3 regions of the Bradyrhizobium sp. B025 genome follow, and region 1 is predicted to be linked to each of the others. Evidence: riboswitches for the same ligand, from Rfam matches in the RefSeq annotation. Region 1 holds a riboswitch; each other region holds the start of a gene.
The links. A riboswitch is a leader RNA that binds a small molecule or an ion and turns the genes downstream of it on or off. The one in region 1 is predicted to bind S-adenosylmethionine.

Region 1 (6,091 bases):
CGCGGACGCGGTTGCCGTTGTTGCCGGAGATCATGATCGGATTTCCCTGCGCGTCGACGCCGGTGATGATGCCAACGTGGCCGCCCCGGCCGCCGCGCGACATCACCGCGATGGCACCGACCTGCGGGCCGGAGACACGCGTGCCGTAACGCGCGAATGAATTCGCCATGTCCGAGCCGGTGCCCCGGTGGCCGGTCTTCTCAAGCACCATGTTCATGAAGCGCGCGCACCACAGGCTGCCACGCCCGGTCGGGTTGCCGCCGAGATAACGGCGCGCCTCGGACACGAGGCCCGATCCGCCGCCGAAGCCGCTGCTCATACCCATGTTGCCGGCGTTGCCATTGTCGCCAGCGCTGCTCTTGTTGACAGCGTGGCTCATGTTACGGGCGCGGCTCACTTTGCCGGCGCGGCTCACGTTTCCACCGATGCCCATTTCACCGCCGCCCAGATAGCGCGTGTCACCCATGCCGCCGCTATTGGCGTTCGGATCGTAGCTGGCCTGCGTGTCCATGAAGCCGCCGGCCTGCAACTGCGCCGCGCTGCGCTCGAAGCGCGAACTGCGGGCCTGGTGCCGGTAATGATGATATCTGCTGGCGTGATGCGCGTAAGCGTGCCGCTCTGCGCTATGACGATGCGGCCGTGCCGAGGCCGGAGACGAGAACGCGGCGACCGCCGCGAAGAACAGCGCCAGCGCGACAACACAACGCGACGGGCGAGACGCAAACAACTCGAACATTAGTCATCCTTCGTTGACACCCCCACTTCCCAGCCGGCCCGTGCGCGGCCGACATCCCTCGGGCCGTTAAGCCGCCCCATGTGGCGAGAAAAAGACACCGTGCCGGTGAATAGCTGGGTTGATTTTGTGTCGGTGCCGGCCTGACGCTGCCGCATTGCGGACAACAGCATTAACTGCGATCCTTCACATGCGGCTAGAAGAGAGGGAAACGGTTAATGCCCCACGCCACGACCAGGGACGACGTCCGCATCTATTTCGAGGAAGCGGGCCAGGGAACGCCGATTATTTTCCTGCACGAATTCGCGGCCGACTACACCAATTGGGAGCCGCAGATGCGCTACTTCTCGCGCGGCCACCGCTGCATCACCTATTCGGCGCGCGGCTACACGCCGTCGGACGTGCCTGAGGGCGAGGTCTACACCTACACGCATTTCTACACCGACGCGCTCGCGGTGCTCGATCATCTCAGGATCGACCGCGCGCATCTCGTCGGGCTCTCGATGGGCGCTTATTCGTCGCTTCAAATCGGACTGAACGCGCCGCAGCGGGCGCTGTCGATGACGCTCGCCGGCGTCGGCTCCGGTTCGGAGATCGAGAATCTCGACGCCTGGCGCAGGCAATGCCGCGCCAATGCCGAGCAATTCGAGACGCTCGGCTCCACGGAGGTGGCGAAAGTCACGCGCGAGGCGCCGAGCCGGATTCCCTTCCTGGTCAAGGACCCACGCGGCCACGCCGATTTCTACGCCGCGCTGGCGCGGCACGATGCCAGGGGATCGGCGCGCACGATGCGCGTCTTCCAGGGCGGCCGTCCCTCGATCTACACCATGACGGACGCGATCAGGGGCGTCGCGACGCCGGCGCTGATCATCTGTGGCGACGAGGATGACCCTTGCGTCGGGCCGAGCCTGTTCCTGAAGAAGCATCTTCCGGCCGCGGGCCTCGCGATGTTTCCGAAGTCGGGGCACGTGCTCAACCTCGAGGAGCCCGCGCTGTTCAACGAGACCGTGGAGCGGTTCGTCACGCTGGTGGAAGCAGGTCGATGGCCGGCGCGCGATCCGAGGTCGGTGGCGGCGCAATAGTTTACCCTGTCATTCCGGGGCGCTCGAAGAGCGAACCCGGAATGACGCCTACGGCGTCACTTCCCCTGCCCGCGCGTGAGCAGAAACACGCCCTGCTCGCCGAACATATTCCACACCCACCAGGGCAGGTTCAGCGGCACCGGGCGGCCATAGAGATCGAGCGCCACCGAGCGTTCCATCTTGACGTTGATCTCGTCGCAGAGCTCGACGAAATCCTTGATGGTGCAGAAGTGGATGTTGGCGGTGTCGTACCAGGTCGCCGGCAGGTTCTCGGTGCGCGGCATGTGGCCGCCGATCAGGAGCTGGAGCCGCATCTTCCAGAAGCCGAAGTTCGGGAACGAGACGATGGCGCGGCGGCCGATGCGCAGGAGATTTTCCAGCACTACACGCGGCTGCCGCGTCGCCTGGAGCGTCTGCGACAGGATCACGTAGTCGAAGGCATCATCGGGATAGTTCACGAGGTCGGTATCGGCGTCGCCCTGCACCACCGCGAGGCCCTTGGCGACACAGCGGTTGACGCCCTCGCGCGACAATTCGATGCCGCGGCCGTCGATGCCGCGGGTCTCCAGAAGCTGGAGCAGATCACCGTCGCCGCAGCCGACATCGAGCACCTTGGAGCCCGGCTTGACCATCTCGGCGACGAGCAGATGGTCGGCGCGAAAATGACCGGACTGTCCCGCGCTAAGGCCGCCCAGCGGCAGCACTTCCTGCACTGACATCCTAGCCACCCCTGCCGTTGAGTCCGCGCGCCTTGCCGGCCGATTCCAGGAAGGCGCGGGCGATGTCGAAGAATTCGGGCACGTCGAGCAGGAAGGCGTCATGGCCGCGATCGGTCTCGATCTCGGCGAACGATACCCGCGCGCTCGACGCATTCAGCGCATGCACCAACGCGCGCGATTCCGAGGTCGGGAACAGCCAGTCGCTGGTGAAAGAGACCACGCAGAAGCGCGTCTTGATGCCCGCGAACGCCTTCGCCAGCACGCCGCCATGGTCGCCGGCGATGTCGAAATAGTCCATCGCGCGCGTCAGATAGAGATAGGAGTTGGCGTCGAAGCGCTCGACAAAGGACGAGCCTTGGTAGCGCAGATAGGACTCGACCTGGAAGTCGGCGTCGAACGAAAAGGTCGGCAGGTCGCGGTCCTGCATGCGCCGGCCGAACTTGCGATGCAGCGCCGCGTCGGAGAGATAGGTGATGTGCGCCGCCATCCGTGCGACCGCAAGGCCGCGATGCGGATGGATGCCGCGATCGGCGTAGCCGCCATTGTGCCAGTCGGGATCGGCCATCACAGCCTGGCGACCGAGCTCGTGAAAGGCGATGTTCTGCGCCGAGTGCCGCGTCGAGCAGGCAATTGCCAGCGCGGAATACACGCGCTCGGGGTAGGCCGCCGTCCATTGCAGCACCTGCATGCCGCCCATCGAGCCGCCGACCACCGCGAACAGCGTGTCGATGCCGAGCCGGTCGATCAGCATCGCCTGCGCGCGAACCATGTCAGGGATGGTGATGACCGGGAAATCCAGGCCCCACACTTTGCCGGTCGCGGGATTGATCGAGGCCGGCCCGGTCGAGCCCATGCAGCCACCGATCACATTGGCGCAGATGATGAAGTATTGGCTCGGATCGAGCGGACGGCCCGCACCGACGAGGGTTTCCCACCAGCCGGGCTTGCCGGTGACAGGGTGCACATTGGCGACATGCTGGTCGCCGGTCAGCGCATGGCAGATCAGGATCGCGTTGGAGCGATCGGCGTTGAGCTCGCCATAGGTCTGGTAGGCGATCTGGAACGGGGTGAGATCTATGCCGCAGTCGAGCGGCAACGGCTGATCAGCGCCGAAATGCGCGACGAGCGAGCTCGGATGATCCACCTCATGCGACCGCTCATCGGCACTGATCGCGGGACTGGATATCGACGTGACGCCAACCATCTGACCATCGACCTCGTTTGCGATCCGACTTCAGACCGCTACTTGCATCAGGCCATAAAAAACCCGGCCTGAACGATAGGTTCGGCCGGGATCGGAAGCGTCCCCGGCCTGTTTAGCGAGTTTTTTAACGTGGCTGCAAGCCGGCCGGCTCAAATGACCACGGAACAGGCAAAACTTAACGGCTTGGACGGTTTTCGTCAAGATACGGTCCTGATTGACCAAATTCGTCCCCGTCGCGTCAGCCGAAAAGGCCCGATTTCCCTTTGCATTTCTCTTTGCTTTCGCCGCTCCGACTGCCTAATCAAGACATCGACCGCGGCGGGTCCGACCTGATGGACCCGCATTGGAACGCCTCTCAACAGCACTTGCCAGATATGTCCCAACGTCCGCCCGCGCCACCATCGTTGCAGGAATTGCGCAAGGAGATCGACGCGATCGACGAGGGCATGCATCGCCTCCTGATGCAGCGCGGCGACATCATCGACCGCCTGATCCAGGTGAAGCAGACCCAGGAGGTGGGCTCGGCGTTCCGGCCGGCGCGCGAGGCCGACATGATGCGGCGGATCGTGGAGCGCCATCGCGGCATCCTGCCGCTCGACACGGTCGAGAGCATCTGGCGCGTCATCATCGCGACGTTCACTTACGTGCAGGCGCCGTTCGCGGTGCATGCCGACATCTCGGTGAGCGAGCCCGCGATGCGCGATTCCGTGCGATTCCATTTCGGCTTCACCGTGCCTTACGTCGCGCATTTCAGCGCGCAGGCCGCGGTCGAGGCGGTCGCGAAATCCAAGGGCGATCTGGCGCTGGTCTCGGCGACTTCCAGCCGCACCCCGTGGTGGCTGGAGCTGGAAGCAGAAGGCGCACCGAAGATCATCGCGCGGCTGCCCTTCGTCGAGCGTGCCGACCATCCGGCCGCGCTGCCCGTGTTCGCGATCTCGCGCGTCGCCGACAGTGCCCTGGTGACGGAGGTGGAGACTTTCAGCGTGCGCGTCTCGGGGTGGAATGCCGAGATCGCGCGGGCGCTGTCGCCGCTCGCCGACATCGTGGCGGTGCCCGATACCGCCTTCGATGGCGCCGCGCTGCTGGTCTCGGTCACGAGCGCGAGCAGCATCGACAAGATCAAGGCTGCCCTGATCGAGGCGGGGGCCTCGGTGCGCTCCACGGCCCTCGTCGGCAGCCACGCGACGCGCTATACGGTGCCCCCGACCGGGTCGAAATCGTAAGTTACGAGCCGCCTGCCATTCCGGAGTTGAAGATGTCCCGCCCCGTGCCGAACCCCGGCATTCTCGATATTGCGCCCTACACGCCCGGCAAGAGCCCGGTGCCGGAGCCGGGCCGCAAGGTGTTCAAGCTCTCGGCCAACGAGACGCCGTTCGGCCCCTCGCCCAGGGCGATCGAGGCCTTCAAGAAGGTGGCTGATCATCTGGAAGACTATCCGGAAGGCACCTCGCGGGTGCTGCGCGAAGCCATCGGCCGCACCTTCGGCCTCGACCCCAACCGCATCATCTGCGGCGCCGGCTCGGACGAGATCCTCAACCTGCTCGCCCACACCTATCTCGGCCAGGGCGACGAGGCGATCTCGACCACGCACGGCTTCCTGGTCTACCCGATCGCCACCATGGCGGTCGGCGCCAGGAACGTCATCGCACAGGAGAAGAACCTCACCTGCGACGTCGACGCCATCCTCAAGGCTGTGACGCCGAAGACGAAGCTGGTGTGGCTCGCCAATCCGAACAACCCGACCGGCACCTATATTCCGTTCGACGAGGTCAAGCGCCTGCGCGCCGGCCTGCCCTCGCGCGTGCTGCTGGTGCTGGACGCCGCCTATTGCGACTACGTCTCGCGCAACGATTACGAGATGGGCATCGAGCTCGTCGCCACCACGGAGAACACCGTGGTGACGCACACCTTCTCCAAGATCCACGGCCTCGCCGCGCTGCGCATCGGCTGGATGTTCGGGCCCGAGCACATCATCGACGCGGTCAACCGCATCCGCGGTCCGTTCAACGTGTCGACGCCGGCAATGTACGCCGCGGTCGCCGCGATCGAGGACACCGCGCATCAGGCGATGTCGAAGCAGTTCACCGAGACCTGGCGCAACTGGCTCACCGAGGAGATCGGCAAGCTCGGCCTGAAGGTGACGCCGAGCGTCGCCAATTTCGTGCTGATCCACTTCCCGACCGACAGGGGCAGGACCTCGGACGACGCCGACGCCTTCCTCACCAAGCGAGGCCTCGTGCTGCGGGCATTGAAGAATTACGGCCTGCCGCATTCCCTGCGCATGACCATCGGCACCGAGGAGGCCAACCGCCTCGTCGTGGACGGTTTGCGCGACTTCATGGCCGGCAAATGA
Region 2 (6,091 bases), 310 kb from region 1:
GTCGAGGACGGCATCGCCCGCATCCAGGCCGCCGGCGGCGCCGATATCGTGCTGGTCGATCCGCAATATTCGCCGGCCGTCAACCAGCGCAAGGAGAGTGCCGGCAAGATGGTGAAGCTGCTCGGCAAGGTCGCCGAGCTCCGTCACGTCGGCATCTTCCCGCGCTTCGAGGTGATGCGCGACTGGCACGAGAATCAATCGATCCCGGTCGAGAGCTTCGTGATCGCCGACGGCCTGCATATGAACGATTGGGGCTATGCCTGCTTCGCCCAGCTCCTCGGCGACGACATCATCCGCTCCGTCGGCCAGATCAAGCTCGGGGTCAACGTGCCCGGGGACGTGCGGGCGTACCGGCCGATGTAGTTCGGCTGCGTAGCCGTAGGGTGGGCAAAGGCGCGCTCTTCGCGCGCCGTGCCCACCATCTATCGCCAGCTCGGTGGTGAATGGTGGGCACGCTTCGCTTTGCCCACCCTACGGAGCTCGATCGCCTCACGCCCTCTCCAGCGCCGCCGTCAGATCCTCGATCAGATCGTCCGCATGCTCCAGCCCCGCGGAGAAGCGGATGAAGCCCTCGCTGATGCCGAGCGCGGCGCGGTCTTCCGGCTTCAGGCGCTGATGCGTCGTGGTCGCCGGATGGGTGACGAGGCTCTTGGCGTCGCCGAGATTGTTCGAGATCTTCGCAAGCTTGAGCTCGTTGAGCACGCGGAACGCGGCCGCCTTGCCGCCCTTGACCTCGAAGCCGACCAGCGTCGAGCCGCCGCGCATCTGCTTCTTCACGAGCGCTGCCTGCGGATGATCGGCGCGGCCGGGATAGATCAATCGCGAGATCTTCGGATGGCCGGCCAGCACTTCCGCAACGCGTGCCGCGGTGTCGGTCTGCGCGCGCACGCGCACGGCCAGCGTCTCCAGGCCCTTGAGCAAGACCCAGGCGTTGAACGGCGAGATCGACGGCCCGGTCTGGCGCATGAAATTGTGGAGGTGCTCGGCGACGAAGGCTTCCGACGACAGGATGATGCCGCCGAGGCAGCGGCCCTGGCCGTCGATGTGCTTGGTCGCGGAATAGACCACGACGTCGGCCCCTAGCGCGAGCGGGCTCTGCCAGATCGGCGTCGCAAACACGTTGTCGACGACGAGCCGCGCGCCGCCCTTGTGCGCGATCTCGGCGATGCCGGGGATGTCGAGCACGTCGAGCGTCGGGTTGGTCGGGCTCTCCAGGAAGAACGTCTTGGTGTTCGGCCGCAAGGCCCGCTGCCACTGGTCGAGATCGAGGCCGTCGACCAGCGTGGTTTCGATGCCGTAGCGCGGCAACAGATCCTGAATGACGTAGAGGCACGAGCCGAACAGCGCGCGGGAGGCGACCACGTGGTCGCCGGTCTTCAGCGGCGCCAGGATCGCGGTCGTCACCGCGGCCATGCCGGTCGCCGCCGAACGCGCCGCTTCGGCGCCTTCTAGCTCGATCATGCGGCGCTCGAACATCGAGATGGTCGGGTTCGAATAACGCGAATAGATGAAGCCGGGATCCTCGCCCTTGAACCGCGCCTCGCACTCCTCGGCGCTGTTGTAGACGTAGCCCTGGGTCAGGAACAGCGCCTCCGACGTCTCGCCGAATTGCGAGCGCAGGGTGCCGGAATGGACCAGGCGGGTTTCGGGACGGTAAGTGGCAGGCGACTTCGACATAGGTACCTCCGACATGACCGTCTCGTCGAAAACGGTCACAAAAAAACCGGCCTGGATATATCCACGGGCCGGGATCACAGAGGTCCCCGGCCTGTTTAGCGACTTATTTAACGTGGCTGCAAGCCGGCCGGCTCAAATCACCACGGGATAAGTGATGCTCATATTCCGCAATGGCCTTTCCGTCAAGGCGTCCATCGGATAGCCGTAAAAGGCTAGTATTTCCCGCACGTCCGGATGCGTTTGACCCCTGACGAGGACCCCCGGTTGAGCTTCACGATCGCCGCCGACGCCAATGGTATCCTGCCCGACCGCATGATCGCGGCGATGGCGGAGGCGGGCCTCATCCTGCCCGCATACGATTTCGTCGAAAGCCAGATCCAGCCGGCGAGCCTCGACCTCCGCCTCGGTGACATCGCCTATCGCGTCCGCGCCAGCTTCCTGCCTGGTCCCGGCGCCACGGTGGCCGAGCGCATCGACGAATTGAAGCTGCACGAGTTCAGCCTTGCCGACGGCGCGGTGCTGGAAACCAACTGCGTCTACATCGTGCCGCTGCTCGAGAGCCTGGCGCTGCCGCCGGAGATCGTCGCGGCTGCGAACCCCAAGAGCTCCACCGGCCGCCTCGACGTCTTCACCCGCGTGATCGCCGACGGCACCCGCCGCTTTGACATGATCGGCGCCGGCTATCACGGCCCGCTCTATGCCGAGATCAGCCCGAAGACATTTCCGGTGCTGGTGCGCGAGGGCTCGCGCCTGTCGCAGGTGCGCTTCCGCACCGGTGACGCCATCCTCAATGCCGACGAGCTCGATGCGCTGCATGCGTCCGAGCGCCTCGTCGACATCGACGATGCCGATCTGGCCGGCGGCGTCGCCGTCTCCGTCGATCTCTCCGGCGAGAAGGCCAACGGCTTCGTCGGCTACCGCGCCAAGCGCCACACCGGCGTCGTAGACGTCGATCGCCGCTCCGGTTATTCCGTCGAGGACTTCTGGGAGCCGATCTCGGCCCGGCCCGACGGCAGCCTGATCCTCGATCCCGGCGAGTTCTACATCCTCGCCTCGAAAGAGGCCGTGCAGGTGCCACCCGACTTTGCAGCCGAGATGGTGCCGTTCGATCCGCTGGTCGGCGAATTCCGCGTGCACTATGCCGGCTTCTTCGATCCCGGCTTCGGCTATGCCGGTGCCGGCGGGTTGGGATCGCGCGCCGTGCTGGAGGTGCGCTCGCGCGAGGTGCCGTTCATCCTCGAGCACGGCCAGATCGTCGGCCGCCTCGTCTACGAGAAGATGCTCGCCCGCCCCGACGCGATGTACGGCCAGCGCATCGGCTCGAACTACCAGGCGCAGGGCTTGAAGCTCTCGAAACATTTTCGGGTGTAGCGACATCTCCAACTGTCATGCCCCGGCTCGACCGGGGCATCCAGTACGCCGCGGCGTCTCGATTCAATCATAACTGTCTCTGGAATACTGGATCGCCCGGTCTTCGCCGGGCGATGACACCGAGTCTGTGGCTGGTTGCGCCGCCCCAGCCGCGATGACACACTCCCGTAAAACAACAAGCCGGGAGCGAACATGACCGCCGCAGCTGACTCCGCGCAGGAAGCCCAATGGAAGCGCTGGCGCGCGGTCGCCGATCTCTATCACGCCTATTTCACCGGCCTTATCCTCACCGTCGTCACGCGGCGCGGCACCGCGGATGCCGCGGAGTTCGTCTTCCGCGTGTTCCGCCGCCAGCAGCAGGAGCGCTTCCTGCCGGGGCTTGAGAAGCTCGGCCTCAGCCGTCTGCCGCCGGCGGTCGCTGCTGCGCAATATCACTACCTCTCCAACTGGATCGGCGGCGTGCATGTCGAATACATGTACGAGAGCGACACCAAGGCATGGATCCGCTATCCGCCGCCGCGCTGGATCTGGAAGGGCACCGCGATCTGCGGCGTGCCGGGCGAGGTCTCGCGCGCGATGCTGCGCGGCTGGCACGCCAACAACGGGGTTGCGCTCGGAGATCTTCGCCTCGGCTTCGTCTGCACCAAGCAGAGCGTCGACGGCCAGGACGGGCTCGAAGGCTACTATCATCAATACGACCATCCGCTCGAACTCGACCAGCGCCTGGTGTTCGCGCGGCATCTGGAAGCGCCGCCGTTCGATGCGAAGACCGCGCCGGCGCTGCCGGTCGCGAGCTGGCCGAAGCCGCGGCTGGAAAAAGCCTATCGCAACTATGCGATGGAATATGTCCGCACCGCCGCGCCCGTGCTGGTGCAGCTGCTCGGCCCGGAAGACGCCGGCTATCTGCTGCATCTCACCGGAAAGCTGATCGGGATGCAGTATTTCGACGAGGTAGCGGCCGCACTCGCGACGAGCCGCGGCGGCGCGAGGGAATTCGCATCGTTCCTGAACGCGCTGTTCGCTGCCCAGGACGACAATGCTGAGATGACGCAGTCCGAAGGCACCTTCGAAATCCGCCAGCAGAGCTGGAAGCTGATGGACGACGTCGCTGATTGTCACCGCGCCTGCGCCAAGGTGCTGGAGGGATTGTTCGAGGGATTGGCTGCCGGCTGCGGCCGGCATATCGGCGTCCACATGCGCCCGGCCGCAGGCGGCCGTCCGCCGCTGGTCTGGACGATCGCGTAATTCCACCCACTGAAATGCGCTGCCGCAGGGCACGCCTGCATCAGGCGCAGAAGGAATCGGCAATTGCCGTGCTAACAAGCCTCTCGCCGCGCCTTCTGCGCGAAGAAATTCATTGGCACACCTAGTCATTGCCGCGCCGCAAATGGCGCTCGTGCCCGGGAGAGGACATGTCCGACATCGCCGAAATCCCGGTCGATGAACAAGAGCGCCCGCTGCCGCCGCCTCCGCGGCCGGTGAGGAGTGCGCTGATGGACGGACCGATCCTGCGCACGCTGCTCGGGCTTGCCTGGCCGAACGTGATCGCGCTCTCGGCCGGCACCTGCACGGTGATCGCGGAGACCTCCTATATCGGCCGGCTCGGCGTCGAGGCGCTGGCCGCGATGGCGCTGGTGTTTCCGACCGTGATTCTGACCATGACGATGTCGGGCGGCGCGATGGGCGGTGCGGTGGCTTCTGCCATCGCACGCGCGCTCGGCGCCGGCGATCGCGAGCGCGCCGGCACGCTCGCCGCGCATGCGCTGCTGATCGGCATCACGTTCGGCCTCGTCTTCATGCTGGGCATGCTGATCTTCGGGCCCAAGGTGCTCGAGATGCTCGGCGGCCGCGGCGATGTGCTGACGCACGCGATCGCCTACACGCAGGTGTTTTTCGGCGGCGCCGTGCTGCCCTGGCTGCTCAACACCATGGCGGGCGTGCTGCGCGGCACAGGCAATATGAGGCTGCCCTCGTTCCTGATCCTCAACTCCGCGGCCTGGCAGATCGTACTCGGCGGCACGCTGGGTCTCGGGCTCGGACCGGTGCCGCAGTTCGGCATGCGCGGCGTCGCGGCCGGCGCGCTGATCGCCTATTGCATGAACATCGGCGTCATGGGCTGGTACCTGTTCTCGGGCCGTGCGCGCGTCGTCCCGAAGCTGCGCGGCCTGCGCATCAAGTGGGCGATGTTCTTCGACATCCTGAAGGTCGGCGCCATCGCCTGCTTCTCGCCGTTGCAATCGGTGCTGACGATCTCGATCTTCACCCACATGCTGGCGAAGTTCGGCACCGCGATTCTCGCCGGCTACGGCATCGGTGCGCGGCTCGAATTCCTGCTGACCTCGATCGCGTTCTCGTTCGGCATCGCCTCGGTGCCGATGGTCGGCATGGCGGTCGGCGCGGGCCGCATCACGCGCGCCCGGCGCATTGCCTGGATCGCGGGTGCGAGCGCCTTCGTCGCCGTCGGTGCGCCGGCGTGCCTGGTCGCGCTCTTCCCCGATCTCTGGGTCAACATCTTCACCAACAGCGCGACCGTCCGCGCGGCCAGTCACCAATATCTGTCGACGGTGGCGCCGTTCTACGCCTTCATCGGGCTTGCCTCGACGATGTATTTCTCCTCGCAAGGCGCGGCCAAGGTGATCGGCCCGGTGCTGGCGCAGACCGCGCGGCTGATCTACATCTCGGCGACCGGCTGGTGGCTGTCGACACATGAGGCGACCGCGCAGAGCTTCTTCTGGCTGGCCGCGAGCTCGATGGTCGTGCTCGGCCTGCTGTCGTGCTCCAGCGTGGTGCTGACGCGCTGGGGACCGCGCAAGAACAAGCCCGCGATCAGGCCAGCTCTCTCAGGCGTCGCGGATTAGCGATGCCTGTGGCGGCGATGGCCGCCACCGCCGCCGACATTGGCGAGCCGCATCAGCTGCGGGATCATCGCCATCATGTCGCCGCCACTGGTGCCGCCGAGCATGCCCATGATGTCGCCGCCGCCCATGCCCATTGGCATATAGCCGCCTCCGCCCATCGGGGTGTAGCCGCCATAATTGGGCGC
Region 3 (6,091 bases), 2.9 Mb from region 1:
TGGCGCGCCCGACCATGCTGTGGGCCGGCGTGCTCGGCAACGTCACGGCGCTGCTCACCCAGCCGCTCTGGGCCCTGCTCGCCGACAAGATCGGCCGCAAGCCGGTGTTCATCGGCGGCGTGCTCGGCTGCGCGGTGCTGCTGTTCCCGTACTTCATGCTGGTGACGTCAGGCAACACGATCGCGATCTTCGCCGCCGCGATGATCCTGTCCGGCATCGTCTACGCCGCGCCGAACGCGATCTGGCCGTCGTTCTACGCCGAGATGTTCGAGGCGCGCGTGCGCTATTCCGGCACCGCGATCGGCACGCAGCTCGGCTTTCTCGTCGCCGGCTTCACGCCGCTGGTGAGCGCGAGCCTGGTCGGGGAGGGGCCGAACGGCTGGGTCCCCGTCGCGATCTTCGTCGCCTGCTGCTGCGTGATCTCGGCAGCCGCTGCGGCGACGGCGCGCGAAACCCACACCGTCGACATCGCCGATCTCGGCAAGCGGCGCGCTTGAGTGAAGACGAGGCACGCATGCTGACCAGCGCAGTTCAGACCACGAGTGGCCCCGTCGTCGGCACCACGCAGGCCGGTATGCGTGCCTTCAAGGGCGTGCCGTTCGCAACCGCGCCGCGCTTTGCCAAGGCAATGCCGCCGAAAGCGTGGACGGAGCCGCTCCGCTGCACGGGCTACGGCGCTTACGCGCCGCAGCCGGGCCATCTCGATCATGCGGACGAGGCTGCCTGTCTCAGCCTGAACATCTGGACGCCGGCAGAGGCCGATCGGCCGCTGCCGGTGCTGGTCTTCATCCATGGCGGCGCCTTCGTCACCGGCGGCGGCGCCGACTATGACGGCGCATTCCTCGCCGCGCACGGTCCGGCGGTGATCGTCACCATCAACTACCGGCTCGGCCCGCTCGGATTCCTGCAATTGCATCGCCTTGGGCTCGGCGAGGCCAACAACCTCGCGATCTCGGATTCGCTCGCCGCCCTCGACTGGGTGCGCGCCAATATCGCGGATTTCGGCGGCGATCCTGACGCGATCACGCTGTCCGGCCAGTCGGCCGGCGCCTCGATGGTGATCGCGCTCGCAACCCTGCCGCAGGCCAGAGGCAAGTTCATTCGCGCCCTCGCGCTCAGCGCGCCCGGGCGGAACATCATGAGCGCCGATCATGCCGACGACGTTGCACGCCGCGTGCTTGCCGAGCTCGAATTAGCGTACGACCCAACCGCGATTGCCTCTTTGCCACTGCCAAAGCTCTTCGCGGCGGTGGAGCGCGTCAGTCGCGGGCTTGCGGACGAGACCGAACAAGGCACCGTGTTCGGCCCGGTGCTCGACGGAATCGTGATTCCGCGCGAGCCGCGGGACGTCTTCGCCGAAGGAACCTTGCGCGACATTCCGCTCTGGCTCGGCTCCTGCCGCGACGAGATGGTGATGTTCCTGAAGAGCACGCCGCCGGCCGCGATGATCCGCACCACCGAACGACAAGTGCGCGCCGCAGTCGGCGATGCCGGCTGGCAACGTCTGCTGGCGTATTACCGCGCCACAGCGCGCGTCGACGAGGATCCGTACGAGGCGCTGCTGTCCGACGCGTTCTGGCATCGCCCCATGGCAGATCTTGCGCGGCTTCATGCCGCGGCTGGCGGCGCGGTGTGGCTGAGCCGGTTCGACCATCGCCCGGCGCTGGAGCCGTTCCTGTCGCAGGGGCCGACCCACGGTGCCGACAATGCCTGCCTCTGGGCGCACCCGCCGGATTTCATCGACCGCCCGATCCTGAAGCGCAAGGGCGGGCCGATGACGCCCGAGGATATCGAGGTCGCCGCGCGGTTTCAGGCAAGCGTGCTGCGCTTCGTCACATCCGGCGCGCCCGACATCGCGGAAGCCTGGCCGCGGTTCGAGCCGGCCAAGGAGCCGCTCGCAATCTTCGGCCAGCCGTTCCACATTGTGCCTCTCAATGAAGGCGTGCGCTCCCGCCTGTGGGCGGAGCTGTCGGCCCAACGCGGCGCGCCGCAGGCTCCGGCCGCGCGAGCGAAGATCGGTTGATCGCAGCACCTTGGTCATGTAAGCGTTCGTCCAGCGCCGATTTGATCCTCAGCTTGCGGGCGCTTCTAAAAATGCAGCTAAAGAGACCCGCTATCCCTGCATCGTCCCGCATTGGGTGAATCGTCGGCCATCTCGAATGGAGAGGCCAAGTGAAATTTGCTGCCATCGCGGATGTGCACGGAAATCGTCCGGCGCTCGAAGCCGTCCTTGCGGACATTGCTGCGCTCGGCATCAACGAGGTCGTGAACCTGGGCGACCATGTTAGCGGTCCGCTCGAAGCGGCCCGAACGGCTGACCTGCTGATGGAGCGAGGCTTTCCGTCCATCAAGGGCGATCAGGACCGCATTCTCGTGGAGCTGTGGCAGGCCGGCACATCGGCGCGCAGCGATTTCCGAGAGCTCGAACGCAAGCATTTCGAGTGGATGGCAAGCATGCCGTCCACGCTCATGTATAGGGGGCGGGCGTTCCTGTGCCATGGATCGCCAGGGAATGATGCTGCGTTCTGGCTCGACCACATCGCGGGCGACGGCTGCCCGCGTCCGAGCCGGATTGATTCTATTGAGGCCGGCGCCGAGGGGATCGACGCCGAGATCATCCTGTGCGCACACACGCACATTCCGCGCGTGGTGCGTCTGAAGGATGGCCGGCTGGTCGTCAATCCCGGCAGCGTTGGATTGCCCGGTTACGACGGGAAGATGCCCGTTCCCTACGTGGTCGAGGTCGGCACCCCTCATGCGTGTTACGCAATTCTCGAGCATGCCAACAGAGGCTGGTCCGCGACGCTCCGCTACGTGGCCTACGACACCACGGCCATGGCAGCATTGGCGCGGGCCAGGGGAATGCTCACCTGGGCGAGCGCGATTGCAACGGGCTGGGTGCAGCGGGATCACCTGTAATCTGCTTCACACGCGAATGCGCCGAGTAACGCTAGATGAAGTGAGGCCTCGCTTCCGCGCGGCCCGCTTCGGAGCTGGCGATGATTGCTGCACTGGCAAGAGCAATATCCCGCGCGACGGGAACCAATGTCGATGTCGAGACTCTGAAAGTCGTCGTCATATTCTCGGGAGCGGGCCTGCTGCTCTCACTCGTTGCTGCAATGATCTACGGACAGGCTGTCAACGCCGCCTTATTTTAGGCTCGTGCGCGTTCATCGCGCGCCTCGCCGCCTGTCCCGGCTGGTTCAGCGCAGGAACGGCACGGGATGGGCCGCGCGATGGAAGAAGTTGATCAGGGTGTTGATGTCGAACACCGGCAGACCCGACACCTCGGCGACGTCCCGCGAGAATGGGCACATGTTGGTGCACTCGAACAGGATCGCGCCGGGATTTTTGCAGGACGCCATGAAGGCTTCCGTCATCTCGATCATCTCGGCGCGCAGCACGTCAGTGTCCAGCTCTTCGCGGCCGAGAATGTAGGTTGCGGGAAACTGCGCATCGGGCTTCATGCCCTGGATTTGAACGAGAATGTCGTCCGGCGACCAGCCGACGCCGCGGAAGTGCCCTTCGTTCATGTGGTGGCCGCGTTCGGTGAAGATGCCGATGACCTTGCCGGGCGGCAGCATGGCGTGGATCAGCGGCGCCTGGATCAGGCTCGAGGTGAAGACCGGGATGTTCACGGCAGCCGCGAGCTGCTTCTGGAACGGCGCGAGGAAGCCGCAACTCGTCGTTATCGCTTTGACGCCGTCGGCTTCCAATTCGCGGGCCGCGGCGATGAACGGCTCGAGCAGGGTCGGATCGGGCTGGTCGCCCATGATCCTTGTGGCGTGCGCGCCGCGCACGATCTTGTAGCGCACCGGGAAGTCGTAGGAGAGCGCGTTGCCGATGTCGCCGCGCGGGCGCGGGAAGCGGGTATCGAGCATCAGAATGCCGATCGTCTCGCCGTAATTCGTGAAGCCGCCGCGGAGTTTCATGGTTCGTCCCACCGATTCGGGATGGTCGTGGCCGGCAGTCTAATGCGTTTCGTGAAACCGGCTGAGGAGGGACTTCCGCCGTTCGCTGCGCGGCTGGCGGATCATCTCCTCTGGCGTACCGATCCCGGCCATGACGCCATCATTCATGAAGCCGACGCGGGCTCCGGTACGGCTTGAGCACCGCGAATCCCCAGACATACATCGCGGATTGGCGCTCAGAACTGCACTTCGCCGGGAATGTCGTCCGCGCCGAGACCTACGGCTTCAAAACCCTTCAACATCCATTCGCGGGTCTGGCCCAGCGAGCGGTTGTAGTCGGCCCAGGCGCTGAGGAAGTCCTTGTAGCGCCGGTCGCTTTCGGCGCGGATGCCCATGTTGGTCGGCAGCGTGAGCAGCGGACGTGGCACCGCGAGCTCACCGAGCGTCGGGTTCTTCTTCAAGGTCGCGACCGAAAGCACCGCCAGCGAAATGTTGCAGTCCGCGCGACCGGTTGCGACGGCGAGGATCGCCTCGTTGCGCTCCTTGAAGCCGAGGATCGTCGCCTTCGGGCAATAGCGGCGCGCGATCGTCTCGTGGGTCGAGCCGATGTCGACGGCGATCTTGACCTCGGGCTTGTTCAGCTCGGCCCAGGTTTGCGGCTTGGCAAAACCCTTTTTGGTGATGGCGGTGAAGGAGTGCACCAGGATGGGCGTGGAAAAGTCGATGACCAGCGAGCGCTCCGGTGTCGGGTTCACGGCGAAGGCAAGGTCGATCTTCTCGGCCTGGAGATCCAGGATCTGGTTGCCCCAGGTCGATTCCAGCGTCTCGACCTTGGCACCGAGCTTGCCGGCGATGTCGTTCGCCATGTCGATGCAGGCGCCCGACCATTGATTGGTGGTGAGGTCCTTGTGGAAGTAAGGATCCTGGCCGGCGATGACGGCGATCCGCAGCACGCCGCTCTTCTTGATCCGTTCGAGCGTCGAGCCCGGCGCGGTGTCGGCCTTGGCCGAACCGGTTGCGGCGATCGCGGCTCCGGCGAGGGCGACAGTGGTGAGTGCATCCCTGCGATTCATGGCAGTCTCCTGGGCAGTCGCTTCTGGACATTCGAACCCGGCGTCTGGACTATTTCTGTATTCAGATTAAAATGCAATACGGTATTTTAAACTGGACAGGAAAGACAGGCCCGTGCGCGCTCTCTTCGTCGATGCCAATGACACCCTTGCCGCGGTGACCGAGAAACTGCTGCGCGGGGACAGCCTTCCGGTCGGCGTCAACCGCAACCCCGCGATCACTCCCGACGACCTGCCACGCCTTCTTGACGGTGTTGAGATCATGATCGTCGACCATACCGCGGTGCCGACGGCGATTGCCGCGAAATGTCCTGCCCTGAAGCACGTCGTCTTCCTCGGCACCGGCGCGCGCAGCTACATGAATCCGGAGGAGCTGGGCCAGCGCGGCATCTCGGTTCACACCATCAAGGGCTATGGCGACACCGCCGTCGCCGAATGCGCGATCGCCCTGATGTGGGCCTCTGCAAAGAGCTTCGGAGAGATGGATCGCGGCATGCGCGAGGGCAATTGGCTGCGTCGCGATGCGCTGCAGCTCACCGGCAAGACGCTCGGCCTGATCGGCTTCGGCGGCATCGCGGCGGAAGCCGCGCGCATGGCGCTTGGCTGCGGCATGAAGGTGATCGCCTGGAACAGATCGCCGAAGACGCATCCCGGCGTCGAATTCGTCCCGCTGGAGAAGCTCCTCGCGGACAGCCACGTCGTCTCGCTGCATCTGCTCCTCAACGACGAGACCAAGGGTTTCCTGTCGCGCGAGCGCATCGGGATGATGCGCCCCGGCGCCATCCTGATCAACACCGCGCGCGGCGCCGTGGTCGACGAGGAGGCGATGTGCGATGCGCTGCGCTCGGGCCACATCGCCCATGCCGGCCTCGACGTCTTCACCGTCGAGCCGCTGCCCCCGGGCCATCCGCTGACCAAACTGCCGAACGTGACGCTATCGGCGCATTCGGCGTTCCGCACGCCGGAGGCGAGCGACAACCTGATCGGCGCGGCGCTCGATCATTGCCGCCGCATCATCGCGAATGGGCGGTAGTGCAAACAGCAGGGGCGGGCATGACGCCTGCGCAGGGAGCGGGAAGCCTTTCGATCTTGCACCTCCTGTTGGCCTGT

Region 2: linked by a shared signal. The riboswitch ahead of ACE10W_RS02170 (O-succinylhomoserine sulfhydrylase) and the one ahead of ACE10W_RS03790 (homoserine O-acetyltransferase) in region 1 are both predicted to bind S-adenosylmethionine.
Region 3: linked by a shared signal. The riboswitch ahead of ACE10W_RS31845 (metallophosphoesterase) and the one ahead of ACE10W_RS03790 (homoserine O-acetyltransferase) in region 1 are both predicted to bind S-adenosylmethionine.

The regions. Positions count from the first base shown of each region.
Region 1 covers NZ_CP170150.1:789,935-796,025, reverse strand. Annotated here, with positions in the region: gene ACE10W_RS03805 (TIGR02594 family protein) at 1-736, opposite strand, end outside; gene ACE10W_RS03800 (alpha/beta fold hydrolase) at 952-1,815, shown strand; gene metW (methionine biosynthesis protein MetW) at 1,872-2,534, opposite strand; gene ACE10W_RS03790 (homoserine O-acetyltransferase) at 2,536-3,738, opposite strand; SAM riboswitch at 3,830-3,909, opposite strand; gene ACE10W_RS03785 (chorismate mutase) at 4,113-4,961, shown strand; gene ACE10W_RS03780 (histidinol-phosphate transaminase) at 4,994-6,091, shown strand; gene ACE10W_RS03775 (prephenate/arogenate dehydrogenase family protein) at 6,088-6,091, shown strand, end outside.
Region 2 covers NZ_CP170150.1:481,956-488,046, forward strand. Annotated here, with positions in the region: gene ACE10W_RS02165 (SGNH/GDSL hydrolase family protein) at 1-363, shown strand, start outside; gene ACE10W_RS02170 (O-succinylhomoserine sulfhydrylase) at 490-1,677, opposite strand; SAM riboswitch at 1,752-1,831, opposite strand; gene ACE10W_RS02175 (2'-deoxycytidine 5'-triphosphate deaminase) at 1,912-3,048, shown strand; gene ACE10W_RS02180 (hypothetical protein) at 3,241-4,293, shown strand; gene ACE10W_RS02185 (MATE family efflux transporter) at 4,461-5,906, shown strand; gene ACE10W_RS02190 (hypothetical protein) at 5,903-6,091, opposite strand, start outside.
Region 3 covers NZ_CP170150.1:6,769,125-6,775,215, reverse strand. Annotated here, with positions in the region: gene ACE10W_RS31855 (MFS transporter) at 1-497, shown strand, start outside; gene ACE10W_RS31850 (carboxylesterase/lipase family protein) at 515-2,023, shown strand; SAM riboswitch at 2,047-2,125, shown strand; gene ACE10W_RS31845 (metallophosphoesterase) at 2,173-2,919, shown strand; gene ACE10W_RS31840 (hypothetical protein) at 3,000-3,158, shown strand; gene ACE10W_RS31835 (aspartate/glutamate racemase family protein) at 3,204-3,932, opposite strand; gene ACE10W_RS31830 (transporter substrate-binding domain-containing protein) at 4,148-4,984, opposite strand; gene ACE10W_RS31825 (NAD(P)-dependent oxidoreductase) at 5,097-6,014, shown strand.